DNA from 2 places in the Microbulbifer sp. ABE4_465 genome. Region 1 is predicted to be linked to the other one. Evidence: predicted binding sites of a transcription regulator. Region 1 holds the regulator's gene; the other holds the start of a gene.
What was found. The regulator sigma-54, encoded in region 1, starts transcription at its own class of promoters, with help from an activator protein. The targets are predictions, from matches to a motif close to TGGCACANNNNTTGCNNT.
Positions count from the first base shown of each region.

Region 2: ACXAG1_RS06270 (NarK family nitrate/nitrite MFS transporter) is a predicted target of sigma-54. The motif match lies at 3,417-3,434, and genes of this name have one in related genera.

Region 1 is NZ_JBSWXV010000003.1:222,261-229,436, forward strand. It holds gene ACXAG1_RS07940 (HPr family phosphocarrier protein) at 1-270, opposite strand; gene rapZ (RNase adapter RapZ) at 324-1,211, opposite strand; gene ptsN (PTS IIA-like nitrogen regulatory protein PtsN) at 1,329-1,790, opposite strand; gene hpf (ribosome hibernation-promoting factor, HPF/YfiA family) at 1,845-2,138, opposite strand; gene ACXAG1_RS07960 (RNA polymerase factor sigma-54) at 2,337-3,797, opposite strand; gene lptB (LPS export ABC transporter ATP-binding protein) at 4,027-4,752, opposite strand; gene lptA (lipopolysaccharide transport periplasmic protein LptA) at 4,850-5,386, opposite strand; gene lptC (LPS export ABC transporter periplasmic protein LptC) at 5,373-5,936, opposite strand; gene ACXAG1_RS07980 (KdsC family phosphatase) at 5,983-6,531, opposite strand; gene ACXAG1_RS07985 (KpsF/GutQ family sugar-phosphate isomerase) at 6,583-7,176, opposite strand, start outside.
Region 2 is NZ_JBSWXV010000002.1:620,036-627,211, forward strand. It holds gene ACXAG1_RS06265 (NarK family nitrate/nitrite MFS transporter) at 84-1,550, opposite strand; gene ACXAG1_RS06270 (NarK family nitrate/nitrite MFS transporter) at 1,697-3,175, opposite strand; gene ACXAG1_RS06275 (CmpA/NrtA family ABC transporter substrate-binding protein) at 3,578-4,666, opposite strand; gene ACXAG1_RS06280 (ANTAR domain-containing response regulator) at 4,721-5,323, opposite strand; gene ACXAG1_RS06285 (hypothetical protein) at 5,332-5,508, opposite strand; gene mobA (molybdenum cofactor guanylyltransferase) at 5,978-6,649, shown strand; gene modA (molybdate ABC transporter substrate-binding protein) at 6,776-7,176, shown strand, end outside.

The sequences.
Region 1 (7,176 bases):
CTATTCACCCTCACCGAAGCGATCATTGATCAGTGCGCAAATAGCTTCGTGGGCAGCGTCCTCATCGCGCCCGGCCACTTCGAGTTCGAGCTCTACACCCTTGCCGGCGGCCAGTAACATCAAAGCCATCACGCTCTTACCGTCCACGGCTTTTCCCTGGCAGTGCACTTTCACATCGGAGGAAAAGCGCGCACTGGTCTGGGCAAATTTGCTGGCCGCGCGCGCGTGAAGTCCGAGTTTATTGATGATGGTGATACGACTTTTCTGCATTGGCGATGATCTTTCCGTGCGGTTTTTTACCGTCGAGCAGTCTGGCGAGAGGCTCAACCGTGGTTTTTCTGTTGTTCCCGATGGCGGATCTGAATGTTTTCAAATGTACTGGCAAAGTGCTTGGCCAGTTGTTCCACCATGTATACCGAGCGGTGGCGGCCACCGGTGCAGCCGATGGACACCGAGGTATAGCTGCGGTTGCTCTGCTGGTATGAGGGCAGCCAGCGCTCCAGAAATGCGGTGATATCCCGCTGCATGTCCTGGGTTTCCTGGTGTGAGCGGAGGAAGTCCGCTACTTCCGGGTCCATCCCGGTTTTTTCTCGCAGCTCCGCTACCCAGTACGGATTGGGCAGGCAGCGCAGGTCAAACACCAGGTCTGCGTCTACCGGCACGCCGTGCTTAAAGCCGAAAGACTGGAATAGCACCGCCATACCCGGTGAGTCTTTGCCGACCACCCGGGTTTTAATCTGGTCGCGCAGTTGGTGCAGGCTAAGGCTGCTGGTATCGATCACCAGGTCGGCCATGGAGGCCAGTGGCGCCAGGATTTCTTTCTCCCGGTTGAGGGCTTCCAACAGGTGGGTTCGGCTGTCGCTCAGGGGGTGCTTGCGTCGGGTCTCGCTGAAGCGTTGAACCAGCACCGGAGAGCGTGCATCCAGATAGACAACGTCGCATTCAACACCGCTCTCGCGCAGGTCATGAATGACCTGGGGTGCCTGGCGCACATCCTGCCACAGGTTGCGGGCGTCGATGCCCAGGGCAAGTTGGGTGTTTTCATGGTGGCCCGGAGCAGTCTGTGGTGATTGCTCGCTTACCCGGCGTACCAATTCTGGCAGCAGGCTCGCGGGCAGGTTATCGATGCAGTTGAAGCCTACGTCTTCCAGTAGCTGCAGGGCAGAACTTTTTCCTGAGCCGGAACGGCCGCTGATGATGACCAATCGCATTGCACTCGCGCTCCTTGCCAATTGAGCAGGCCCTAATTATTCGCCGGGCCAGTATAAAGCAGTCACCCCGATCCGCGGGGTCGAAAGCTGCGCCATTGAGCGCTAGCTCAATAAAAATCAGGCCGCCGCTGCGCTGTTAATGGCCAGTGCGTAGAGGTCATCGCTGGTAGTGGCCTGGCGCAGCTTTTCACGTACACGGCTGTCACTGAACAGGGCGGCAATTTCCGCCAGGGTATCCAGGTGCTCCTGGTCGGAATCCTCCGGTACCAGCAGGGCGAAAAGCAGATCCACCGGCTGACGGTCGATGGCGTCAAAATCTACAGCTGGAGAGGTGGTGCAAAGGACACCGATGGGCTTCTCACAGCCAGGCAGACGGCAGTGTGGAATGGCGACACCTTCACCAATGCCGGTAGAACCCAGGCGCTCCCGGGCTACCAGCTGGTTGAACACTGTGTCGGTGTCCAGGTCGGGGTATAGTTCGGAGATCGCCTGGGCGATATTGAGCAACAGCTTTTTCTTGCTACTCCCCGCCAGGTGGCAAAGGCTCAGGCGGGGAGAGAGTAATGCTTCCAATGTCATAACGTGCAGATGATCTAGCGGTGCGAATCAACCGTTGACTCGTAATGATGGAGCCTAGCGGTGACCGCGTAACTTCTCTTTGTGTTTCAACAGCTGTCGGTCGAGTTTGTCGGTCAGCGAATCAATCGCCGCGTACATATCCTCTGACTCCGAATCGGCAAAAATATCCTTGTTGCCGCTCACGTGAATCCGCGCTTCGGCTTTCTGGACTAGTTTGTCGACGGACAGGGTGACCTGGGTTGTGGTGATCAGGTCATTGTGGCGGGAGAGCTTGTCCAGTTTGGTCAGGCAGTAATCGCGAATGGCCGGAGTAACGTCTACATGGTGGCCACTGATATTGATCTGCATGGATTTCTCCTCATCGAGTACAACACAATCTGGCTGCACCCCCGCACAGGGCGGCAACCCTACTAGGAAGTGCGTCAGAATGGAAGGATACACTCGCTGTCAGGCTATTGGTTGCCCAGAAAATAGCCGCCGAGGCCAAGTGTAGGTGGAATTGGGGGGAAGGCACGACGGGTTTGGGTAAAAGTGTGACCCTGCGGCCTACACCAGTCGCTTTCTTTCGCTTGAGGAGGGGATGCCCATGGACTCCCGGTATTTCGCTACAGTGCGTCGCGCCACCTTGATCCCCTGGGCGTCGAGCTCCTGGGTGATCTTGTTGTCAGACAGCGGTTTGCGCGGCTGCTCGCCATCGATCAGCTTGCGGATCAGCGCCCGGATGGCAGTGGAGGAAGCATCTTCTCCGGAGTCGGTGCTGACATGGCTGGAGAAAAAGTACTTGAGTTCGAATACGCCGCGAGGCGTGAGCATGTACTTCTGGGTGGTGACCCGGGAAATAGTGGACTCGTGCATGCCGATGGTTTCGGCAATATTCGCCAGCACCATGGGTTTCATGGCTTCCGGCCCCTGCTCGAAAAATCCCTGCTGCTTTTCCACAATGCTGCTGGCGACCTTGAGGAGCGTTTCGTGGCGGCTTTGCAGGCTTTTCAGGAACCAGCGCGCTTCCTGCAGGTTGTCGCGCAGATAGTTGTTTTCACTGGAGTTGTCTGCACGCTTGATCATTGCCGCGTAGGCGTCATTGATGCGCAGCTTGGGCGTGGTTTCCGGGTTTAGTTCCACGACCCAGCGGTCTTGCTTGCGGCTGACGATGACGTCGGGCACCACATACTGGGGCTCCTCGCCACCGAAGGCCTCACCGGGGTAGGGCGTGAGCGTCTGGATCAGCCGCATGACATCGCCCAGTTGCGCTTCGCTGAGGCGGGTGCGGCGGCTCAATTGGCGAAAGTCCCGTTTTCCCAGCAGGTCCAGGTGCTGGCTCACCACGGCTACGGCCTGAGAAAGCCAGGGGGTTTGGTCCGGCAGCTGGCGCAGTTGCAGCAGCAGGCTTTCGCGCAGATCGCGCGCGCCACAGCCCGCCGGCTCCAGCTGCTGGATGGTCTTCAATACGGCCATGACCTCATCGACGTCCAGCTCCATGGACTCCGCCAGCTCTTCAATGGGGGTACCCAGGAAGCCGTTGGGAGCGATGGCGTCGATCAGCGTTTCGCCGATCAGCTTGTCTTCGATAGAGAGTGGGGTGAGGTTGAGTTGCCACTGCAGGTGATCCTGCAGGCTTTCCGAGGCCGCGCTGCGCTGCTCGAGCGCGAAATCTTCGCCCTCGCCGCCACTGTGGCTGCCGCTTGAATAGATGTCGTCCCAGCGCGTATCTACCGGCAGGTCATCTGGAATATCGTTGGTCCAGTCGCCGTCTGCGGAGGACTCGGCCTGGGTTTCCGCGGCTCGCTCAGAGGCTTCTTCCTTGCGCTCTGCGGGAGTGTTCTGGTCCTGGAGTGATTCTCCGGCGTGCTCGTCGAAGTCCGACTCCAGCAGCGGGTTGCTGTCCAGGGCGGATTGAATTTCCTGTTGCAGGTCCAGCGTCGACAGCTGCAGCAGGCGGATGGCCTGTTGCAGCTGTGGCGTCATTGTCAGCTGAGTGCCGAGTTTTAACTGGAGTGACTGCTTCATAGGGGTGTGCCGGCAGAAAAATCTGGCGTGAATCCGCTGCGGAGAATTTTATGTTTCCGGCGGCGGGGTAAAGCTCATTTCATGCAGACTACCCCGGGGCGGGGCGGAAGACAAGAGGGCGGTTAAGCAATAAGTGTGCCGAAAAAATGATGGCATTTGGTCACAGCTTAAATCCTGTGACCAATGTCTTCGAGTTGGCGTGAAATAGGGAGGTCTTTCCCTCTGTGAACTAGATGGTGAACTCGTGTCCTAAGTAGACGTCTTTCACCTGTTTGTTTTCGGCCACGTCGCGGGGGTCGCCAGAGGCGATAATGTGGCCTTCGCTGACGATAAACGCGGTCTCACAGATGTCCAGGGTCTCGCGAACGTTGTGGTCGGTGATCAGAACGCCGATTCCGCGGTCTTTCAAGTGGCGGATGATCTGCTTGATATCGTTGACGGAAATGGGATCGACACCGGCGAATGGCTCGTCCAGCAATACGAATGCGGGGTTGGTTGCCAGGGCGCGGGCAATCTCCACTCGCCGCCGCTCACCACCTGATAGGGCCATACCCAGGCTTTCGCGGATATGGGTGATGTGGAACTCTTCCAGGAGGGCTTCCAGCTGCTCCTTGCGCTGGGCATTGTTCAGGTCTTTGCGAGTCTGCAGGATCGCGAGGATATTGTCCTGCACCGAGAGGCGGCGGAAAACGGAGGCTTCCTGGGGCAGGTAACCAATGCCTTTGCGCGCGCGGCCATGCATGGACAGGCCGGTGATATCTTCATCGTCGATCAATACCTGGCCAGCATCCGCCTGCACCAGACCGGCGATCATATAGAAGCAGGTGGTTTTACCCGCGCCGTTGGGTCCCAGCAGGCCGACGACCTGGCCGCTGGATACGCTCACGGAGACATCCTGAACGACTTTGCGCTTTTTGTACTGCTTGGCGAGATGGAGCGCCTTGAGCGTTGGCATTATTCAATTCCGGCTGGGGCGGCACCTGGCCGCACTCAATAAATCTGCGTGTTGCGTTGGCGGTAATGGCTCAATGCCGTTACTCGCTAAAGTCTCATTACTGTCCGTCGGTGTCCCCGGACTGCCCTTCGGGCTTCCAGATCATTTCCACGCGCTTTTTCTCTGACTGGCCGCGGGCCTTCATCTGCTCACTGTTCAGGTCGTAATCGATGCGTTCGGCGGTCAGGGTGTTGCCGTCGCGGTCGACAAACGCCTCTCCGGTAAGTTGCAGGGCGTCATTGGCCACCAGGAATTCGATGCGCGCAGCGCGGGCCTTGACCGGCGTGGTGCTTTCTTCGACCTGTTGCTGGAAGTGCGCTGGCGTGCCGGTGGCGATGACCTTGTTGATCTCTCCCTTGCTGTTGCCGTGCACTTCAACCCGGTCGGCACGAATCTGCAGGGAGCCCTGGCTGATTACAACATTGCCGCTGTAGACCGACAGGTTCTTGCTGCGGTTCGCTTCCAGGTTGTCTGCAGAAACCTTGACCGGCTGCTGGCGGTCGTCGGGCAAGGCGACGGCCTGGATGCCGGGCAGTGCGCAGGCGAGTGCCAGTGCCAAAGTGGTCAGGCGGCGGCGTAAGTCAGCGAAGTTCATAGCGGCTTTCCACATCGGACAGTATTTCTACCTTGTCTTTTTTTAGATCGGCGCGCAGGCCCTTGCCGGTGGTGAGGTTGAGGCCATCGGTGATGGTAACAACTTTGTCCGTTTCGGCGAATTCCTCGCGGGGTTTGATGACAATTTTCGGCGTGCGCAGCGTAATGCCGGGTTGGGGCAGCTCCATAACCGAGACATCGCCCTCCAGAACCACCTTTTGCCCGTTGTCATAAGCCACGCCGGTACGGGACTCCGTGCGCCACTTGGTGTCATCGCCCTGGTAAAACATCATCCGCGGCTCGGTAAGGTCAGCTCGGTCGCGGCGGGCAAACTGGAAAAAAGTAATACGTTTGGCGTCTACTTCGTAGGCCAGGTCGCCCTCGACCCCGTAATGCCGTGTGCGCGCATCGCGAATGATCAGATCGGCAGCGCGGTTGTACTCTTGCTGAGTTGGGCGCTTGCCCAGCAGTTGTTCGGGCGGACTTTCGGTGAACCATAGCCCGAGGGAGATCAGTGCAACTACGATCACCAGGGGAAGCCAGGTGCGCATCCGATATTTCTTCCTTTTTCCTGTGTCAGGTTTTAACGCAATTCAATTACTGCGCTATATAAGGAGCCAGCGCTGCGTCGAAGGTTCCCTGGGCACGCATAATGCGATCGCAAACCTCTCGCACCGCGCCCAGGCCGCCGCTGCGTTCGGTGGTGAACAGGGCGCGTTCCTGTACCGGTGAAGCCGCGTTGGGAACCGCGATCGGGCAGCCCACGCGGGTCATCAGTTGCAGATCAGGATAGTCGTCGCCGACATAGGCGATGTGTTCCAGATCGTATGGCTCGCCCGCGAAAAGCTCGAGAAAGGCGCTGTATTTGTCTTCACGGCCCTGAATCAGGCGGGTGATACCCAGGTCGTGCGCACGTTTTTCAACCAGGGCGCTGCGCCGGCCGGTGATGATAGCAACCGCGACGCCAGACTGCTGCAGCATTTTAATACCGTGGCCGTCCAGGGTGTGGAAGGTTTTCTGCTCGTTGCCCTGGTTGTCGAAGTACAGGCGGCCATCGGTGAGCACTCCGTCCACGTCGAGAATCAGGTGACGTACTTTGCTCAGCTTTTCCCGAATCTGTTGCTCGCTGGCGTGTGAATGACTCACGTGGTGTTCCTTTAGGTTGTGTGGTCCTGGTTACGGCGCGGGCGGTTGTGCTCAGATGACGCCGGCCCGCAGTATGTCGTGCATATGCAGCAGACCTATCGGGTGGTGCTCGGGGTCTTCCACAACCAGTGCGGTGATTTTGTTGTCTTCCATAATGCGCAGGGCTTCTGCGGCCAGAGTGTGCGCGCTAACTGTTTTCGGGCGGCGGCTCATCACCTGCTCCATTGTGGCGGTATCCATCTCCAGCTTCTGGTCGATCACCCGGCGCAGGTCGCCGTCGGTAAACACGCCGAGCAGGTGTCCGCTGCCGTCGACCACAGTGGTCATGCCGAAGCCCTTGCTGGTCATTTCAAGGAGTGCCTTCGACAGTGGTGTTGCCGGCGATACCTGCGGCAATTCTTCGCCGGCGTGCATTACGTCTTCGACCTTGAGCAGTAATTGGCGGCCGAGGGCGCCCCCCGGGTGCGAGAAGGCGAAATCTTCCGCGGTAAAGCCGCGGGCTTCCAGCAGGGCGACCGCGAGAGCATCCCCCATGACCAGGGTAACGGTGGTCGATGAAGTAGGTGCCAGGTTTAGCGGGCAGGCCTCGGTATCCACCGCAATATCCAGATTGACGTCGGCGGACTGGGCCAGAGGGGAGTCCGG
Region 2 (7,176 bases), on a different contig from region 1:
TCTCGTCATTCCGGGCCTGACCCGGAATCCAGTGCTGCGAAGCTGGATGCCGGATCGAGTCCGGCATGACCGTATTTGAAGAATTACGCAACGTCGATCAGAGAAACACTACCATCCGGCATGACTTCCGCCATCTGACCTTCCGGTTCTTCCAGGAACAGCAGCGTCACAAAGCCAAGCACCGCCGTACCCGCAATCACCAGGAAGAAGGTCTGGTAAGAAACCATGCTCAGCACCGTCAGATAAAACACCGCGCCCACATTCCCGTAAGCCCCGGTCATCCCCGCAATCTGCCCGGTCAGGCGACGCTTGATCAGCGGTACCACCGCAAACACCGCACCCTCACCGGATTGCACGAAGAAAGAACATGCCATCGCCGCAGCCACCGCCAGGTATAAAGGCCACTCGCTGTCGATCATGCTCATGGTCAGATAGCCCAGCGCCAGACCCGCCGTCAGAATCAGCAGCGTACTCTTGCGCCCGAACCGGTCACTGATCAAACCACCCGCCGGGCGGGACATCAGGTTCATAAACGCATAAGCAGAAGCCAGCAGGCCCGCTTTCACCGGATCCAGGGTAAAGGTCTCCGAGAAAAACAGCGGCAGCATGGAAATCACCGCAAGCTCAGAACCGAAAGTGGCGAAGTACAGAATGTTCAGCACCGCCACCTGCTTGAACTGATAGCGATGGATCGGCTCCGGCAGTTTGACGAAAATTTCTTTGTTGATGTCGTAACACTTCTTCGCATCAAACACGTACAGCGCCACCAGGGATACATAAATCGCGATCGCCACCGGCATTGCCAGCATGCCCACGCCCGCCGGCGACAGCTTCCAGGTCAGCAGCGCCAGCGCCGCATACATGGGCACCTTCATGATCAGCAGCAGTACAAAGTCCGACGGGCTGGACACTTCCATACCGCCGATTTTCTTCGGCTTGAAATAGGTGCCGCCTTTCGGAGTGTCGGTTACCGAGCGGTAATAAATCACACTGTAAACCAGCGCAATCACACCGGTAATACCGATGGCATAGCGCCAGCCGTCGTCGCCACCGAACAGCAGTGCGATGGTCGGCAGACTCATGGCACCGGCGGCAGAACCAAAGTTACCCCAGCCACCGTAAATACCTTCCGCGGTACCCAGCTGCTTTGCCGGGAACCACTCGGAAACCATGCGGATGCCAATCACGAACCCTGCGCCGATAAAGCCCAGCAGAAAACGGCCGATAGCCGCCGCGGTAAAGCTGTCCGCCAGCGCAAAGATAAAACAGGGGATACTGCCAATGGCCAGCAGCAGGGAATAGGTCAGGCGCGGGCCGTATTTATCGGTCAGCATGCCGATAATCACCCGCGCCGGAATGGTCAGCGCCACGTTCAGGATCAGCAGTGTCTTCACTTGCTCGGAGGTGAGCGACAGGCTGTCGGCAATGGCCATCAGCAGCGGTGCGTGGTTGAACCAGGCAAAGAAGGTAATAAAGAAAGCGATCCAGGTCAGGTGCAGCACCCGGATCTTTCCTTTGAAGGAAAACAGATTTAAAGAATCACTGGACATGGTCGTATCCCGTTAGTTATGAATCTTTTCTCTGTTCTGTTGCGGTCGCCGCCCGAAACGCGAGCTCGTCATCCCCGCGAACGCGGGGATCCAGATACCGCAGAGCTGGATTCCCGCCTTCGCGGGAATGACGGAAGTGGAAGAGCTCAGGCTACATCAATCAGGGAGACACTGCCGTCCGGCATCACCTCTACCATATGGCCTTCCGGCTCTTCCATCAGCAACAGAACAATAAAACTGAAAACAGCGGTGCCGGCGATCACCAGGAAAAACGTCTGGTAATCCACCAGGGTCAGCACCGTCAGAAAAAATACCGCGCCCACATTGCCGTAGGCGCCGGTCATACCGGCAATCTGGCCGGTGAGGCGGCGCTTTATCAGCGGCACTACCGCGAATACCGCACCGGCACCGGCCTGTACAAAGAAGGAACACAGCATGGCCGCACCCACCGCCAGGTACAGCGGCCAGGTTTCACCGATCTGGCTCATCAGCAGGTAACCGCAGGCGAGGCCCGCCACCAGAATCATCAGCACCGGTTTGCGACCATATTTATCGCTCAGCAGACCGCCGGTGGGGCGGGAAACCAGGTTCATAAAGGAATAGGCGGAGGCCACCAGACCGGCTTTTACCGGGTCCAGGGTGAAGGTCTCGAAGAAAAACAGCGGCAGCATGGAGATCACTGCCAGCTCGGAACCGAAAGTGGCGAAGTACAGCAGATTGAGAATCGCCACCTGCTTGAATTTGTAGCGGTGAATCGGCGCCGGTGGATTGGTGAAAACCTCCCGGTTGATGCTCCAGGTTTTTTTCAGTTCCAGCAGATAGAGACCGGTGAGGGCGGCGTAAATGGTGTAGGTCCAGAACTGATTCAGCAGGCCCACTTCCGCCGGCGACAGTTTCCAGGTCAACAGCGCCAGGGCGCCGTACATGGGCAGCTTCATAAACAGCAGCAGAAAAAAGTCGCCGCTACTGGTCACTTCCATCGCGCCGATTTTTTTCGGCTTGAAATAGGTCGATCCTTTGGGAGTGTCGGTCACGCTGTTGTAGTAGACCACGCTGTACAGCAGCGCGATCACACCGGTGAGACCAATGGCGTAGCGCCAGCCGTCGTCACCACCGAATACTAATGCTAGGGAAGGCAGTAAGATGGCGCCGGCGGCGGAACCGAAGTTACCCCAGCCTCCGTAGACACCCTCGGCGGTGCCGAGGTGGCGGGCGGGGAACCACTCGCTCACCATGCGGATACCGATCACGAAGCCGGCACCGATAAAGCCCATAAAAAAGCGCGCGATGGCCGCCTGCACAAAACTGTCGGCCAGGGCGAATACGAAACAGGGAAGGCTGCCGATGGCCAGCAGCGCGGAGAAGGTCAGGCGCGGGCCGTATTTGTCGGTCAGCATGCCGATAATCATGCGCGCGGGAATGGTCAGCGCCACGTTCAGGATCAGCAGGGTTTTTACCTGGTCCGGGGTGAGGGCCAGGCTATCGGCGATGGCCATCAGCAGCGGGGCGTGGCTGAACCATGCAAAGAAGCACAGGAAAAAGGCCAGCCAGGTCATGTGCAGGATTTTAACGTTGCCGGTAAACGACAACAGGTTCAGGCGATCGGATTGACTGTGTCCAGACATCGGTTTCTCTAATTCCCTCATCGGAGCAGCTGGGTTCGTGTCGGCGGGGCCAAATCGCAGACACAAAAAAAGCCCACGGGCGCAGCTGGCTGCCGCCGGTGGACTTCGCTGTCCTGAATTTCGTATTCGCTATGGTTTCTCAATAAAGAGATGGCGCTACTGACTTCAGCGTTGGGATTTGCCCGAGTCTTGCTCAGGTCTGTTGTTTTTATCCCGCCGCTTTGCGCGCGCATTTAATAGGTATTCAATATCTGTGCCATTTTTGGGCGAGGTACGGATGGTGGTGCAAAGGGGGGAAGTCTATTGGTGCGGGAGAGAGTGGGTGCCCTGTTTTGGGCTGTTTTGAGCGCCCCGGTGCACGCTTGTGCACCGGGGGCGGGCGAGCCCTGATCGGGCTGGGGGTTAATTGGTGCGGGCGTGCCTGGGGGCGCTCAGCTGCTGGTGGCGAATATAGTCCAGGGTTTGCTGGTGGAGATCGGACTGGAACAGCGCCGCCGTGTCCATATCCACCGGCGCAATCTCATTACACAGGGTGAGCAGCTCGCGGGCCTTCTTCTCGGTGGGGCGGCCGTGGTCCGTCTGCGGGTGGGCGAACAGGTGCCAGCCGGTATTCTGTGTCGGTTCGCGGCCTTGCTGGCTCAGCAGTTGGTCGTTCAGGGAGGCGGCAATGGTTTCCTCCGGCAGGTCGAGATATTCGGCCCGGGCCAAAATACCGATGGCATCGCGGCGGTGACTGCGGTCGCTCAACCAGCCGCAGGCTTCCAGCAGGGCGGCGCGCAGGGCCAGGTGGGTGGCCGGGTTGGCCTCGTGCCAGCTCTGGGTGACTGCCAGCACTTTTTCCGGCATTGCTGGCATCAGGGCATTGTTGGGGGTGGCGATCACACCGATACCTTCCTGTACCGCGAGGGTGTTCCAGGGCTCGCCCACACAGAAACCATCGATATCGCCGCGGCGCAAATGATCCACCATCTGCTCCGGTGGCAGTACCAGCAGGCGTACATCGGTATCGGGGTTGATGCCGGCGCTGTTCAGCCAGTGACGCAGTTGCAGAGTGTGGCTGGCAAAGGGGTAGACGCTGGCAAAGGTCAGCGGCGCTTCATCGTCACCGCGGGCGTCAATAAATGCTTTGAGTGCGGCACCGGTGCCGGCGGCATCGTCGGTATCTGTCTGCAGCTGATCGTAGAGCGCTTTTGACAGGGTGATGGCGTTGCCGTTGCAGCTAAGGATCAGGCCACTGAGAAGCTGTTCTTCGCAGTGTGGCAGCGTCTGCTTCAGGGTCAGTGGCATGGGGGCCAGCATCGCCGCGGCATCGGCGGCGCCACCAATCAGTTTGTCGCGCAGGGTGGCCCAGGAGGTTTCCCGCTGCAACCCCACGTTCAGTCCGTAGCGATCAAACAGGCCCATCTCGCGAGCAATGATCAGCGGTGCGCTGTCGGTGAGGCGCAGGTAAAGAAGTTTCAGGTTTGGCTTTTCGGCTTGCAGGCTGCTCACAGTAATACTCTCGAATTCTTTTTAGTCATTGGTCGCACCAGGGGGTCTTCCGTATTAATTCACTGCGCTCTGCAGATGCGTGACGATCTGCTCTGCCACATTGCGCATGGTGGAATTGCTGTTCATGGCCAGGGTGCGCAGGGTCTGGTGGGCGGCCTGCTCGCTGATGTTTTTGCGCGCCATCAGCAGGCCTTTGGCCCGCTCAATGATTTTGCGCTCGTCGAGTTGCTGCTGGGTGCGCTCCAGGGATTGGCGCAGGTGCTGGTAGCTGCGAAACTGGGCCATGGCGATTTCGATGGCCGGTGCCACCCGCTCCGCGGACAGGCCCTCGGCCATATAGGCGCTGACCCCGGCCTCTACCGCACTGGTAATAAACTCAGCGCCGCCGCGGGCGGAGAACATCGCCACCGGGGTGGGATTGTGCTGGTTGATCACCGACAGGCTCTCGAGAATATCCCGGTCCGGGGATTCGATATCGATCAGCACGATGTCCGGGCGGTGTTGTTCTACCTGAAACAGCAGGCCTTCGGCACTGGAAAGTTGAGCCAGCAGGTTGTAGCCGGCAGCGGTGAGCTGCCCGGCGACCATAGAGGCGCGTTCGGGCTGGTCATCGACCAGCAGAATACTGATAGGGGCAGTGGCAGGTATCGTCGTCATCGCTTCCGTCAAAACTTCAGTTCGAACTGCAGCCAGAACTTGTCCGAATCGGTGCTGAAGGTATCAGCATCGTAGGTGGCGTACTTGGCGAGCAGGCCGATATTTCTTGTTATGGCATAGGTCGCTACCAGGTCGAGTTCGTTGCCGTACTCGCGGCTGTGGCGATCGCTATAGAATTTATGCAAAGTCGCTGCAATCTTGATGCCAGAGACAGCGGCTGAGCTGTCGACTCATCAGTCCCAAGTACCATCCCGAGCACCATCAATTCCTGCAGTCCGGCAGGCATAAAAAAGCCCGGCGGCACGGATTGTGCAGCCGGGCTTCTTTGCCTGAGGTATATGGACAATCAAAACTCGTACCAACTGCAGCAGATCCCGTGAACCTTCGGGAAAACCTGACCTCCCGGACCGGTAGTGGACGGGTGATGCGCTTGGCCGTTGCCCTGGGTGCCTCCAGTTGGTGCGAGGCGGGCGGCATTGGCGGCAATTTGGTGCAGTGCTGACTGTTGCGGCCTCAAAAGGGAGCCGCGGAGCGAAATAGCCCTTTTGGGCTAGTGGAGTCCGCTATGGATTATGCGAAGCTGCTTTTGTTGTATCGTTTCCTTTTCAGGATGTCACAAGGAAGGATGATTCTGATGCCAGGAAGCCGTATTCAATGACCCCTCCCGATAACTTCAACTCGTTTGGCAAGCCCAGCTCCGATGCCGGCGCTGCGACGGTCAATAAGCCTCAAAACGCCCGCAGTAGCGCTGCACCCGTACAGGTTTGCCCGGTTGTTCTCGCTGGTGGTCTGTCCAGCCGCATGGGCCAGGACAAGGCGCTGCTAAAATTATCCAATGGACGCTCTCTGCTGGAGCAGGCCAAGAACCAGTTTGCCCAGATGCGCGCGGTTAATGGTGTCAATTTGATGCCCACACTGGTTAGCGGGCGTCGCCCTGGAGGGATTCCGGACCAGACCGAGGCCGTCGGTCCCCTTGGAGGCCTGCAGGCAATTTACCGGCACCTGCAACAGTGGGATTTGCCCTGTGATGCACTGCTGGTGGTACCGGTGGATATGCCTCTGCTGACCCCCGGGCTGCTGCATCGATTGTGTGTGGCCGGGCAGACCGTGGAGCAGGCGGTGTGTTATGGCAATTATTACCTGCCGTGCTGGTTGCCGCTGGGGCAGCGCTGCCGTGATTATCTGGACGCCGCGGCAGAGGGCAATGCCATTGCCTCGGTGCGTGCGCTGTTCGGCTTTATCGGGTGTATGCAGTTGCCCGAACCGGAAGGGGACTGGCACCTGAATCTGAACCGCCCGGAGGACTACCAGCGCTTCCAGGGTTAGTTCGGCACGGAGCAGTCGTTCGCTATCGAAGAGAGGTACTGATTTCGAATGACGGGACAAGCAAGCGCATTCCTTCCGCCCCGGAAGCCCCTCTCTCTGTGGACAGTGTTCGCAGTTCTCTTTTCTTTGCTACTGACAAGCTGCGGTGAGCGCTCGCAACCGGTGCTCCGGGTGGCGGTAGACGCCAGCTTCCAGCCGGCCCTGGAGGCCCTGCGGCCCCAGTTCGAATCCCTCTGTGCTTGCCGCCTGCAAATCACCGCCGGTGCCAGCGGTCTGCTCTACAGCCAGATTCGCGCAGACCACTCCCAGGCTCCCTTCGATCTGTTGTTGTCCGCCGACAGTGCGCGCCCGGTGCTGCTGGAGAAGGCCGGCCTGACGGTGCCCGCCAGTCGCCAGGCATTTGCCCGTGGGCAATTGGCGGTGTGGGCTAACCCGGTGGTGTCCAAAGACAAGTCCTCCGGCTTTTCCACGCTCTCCATGCAGCTGGCAAAGAGCGATGCCGCCCTGACACCGCGGCAACTGATCCT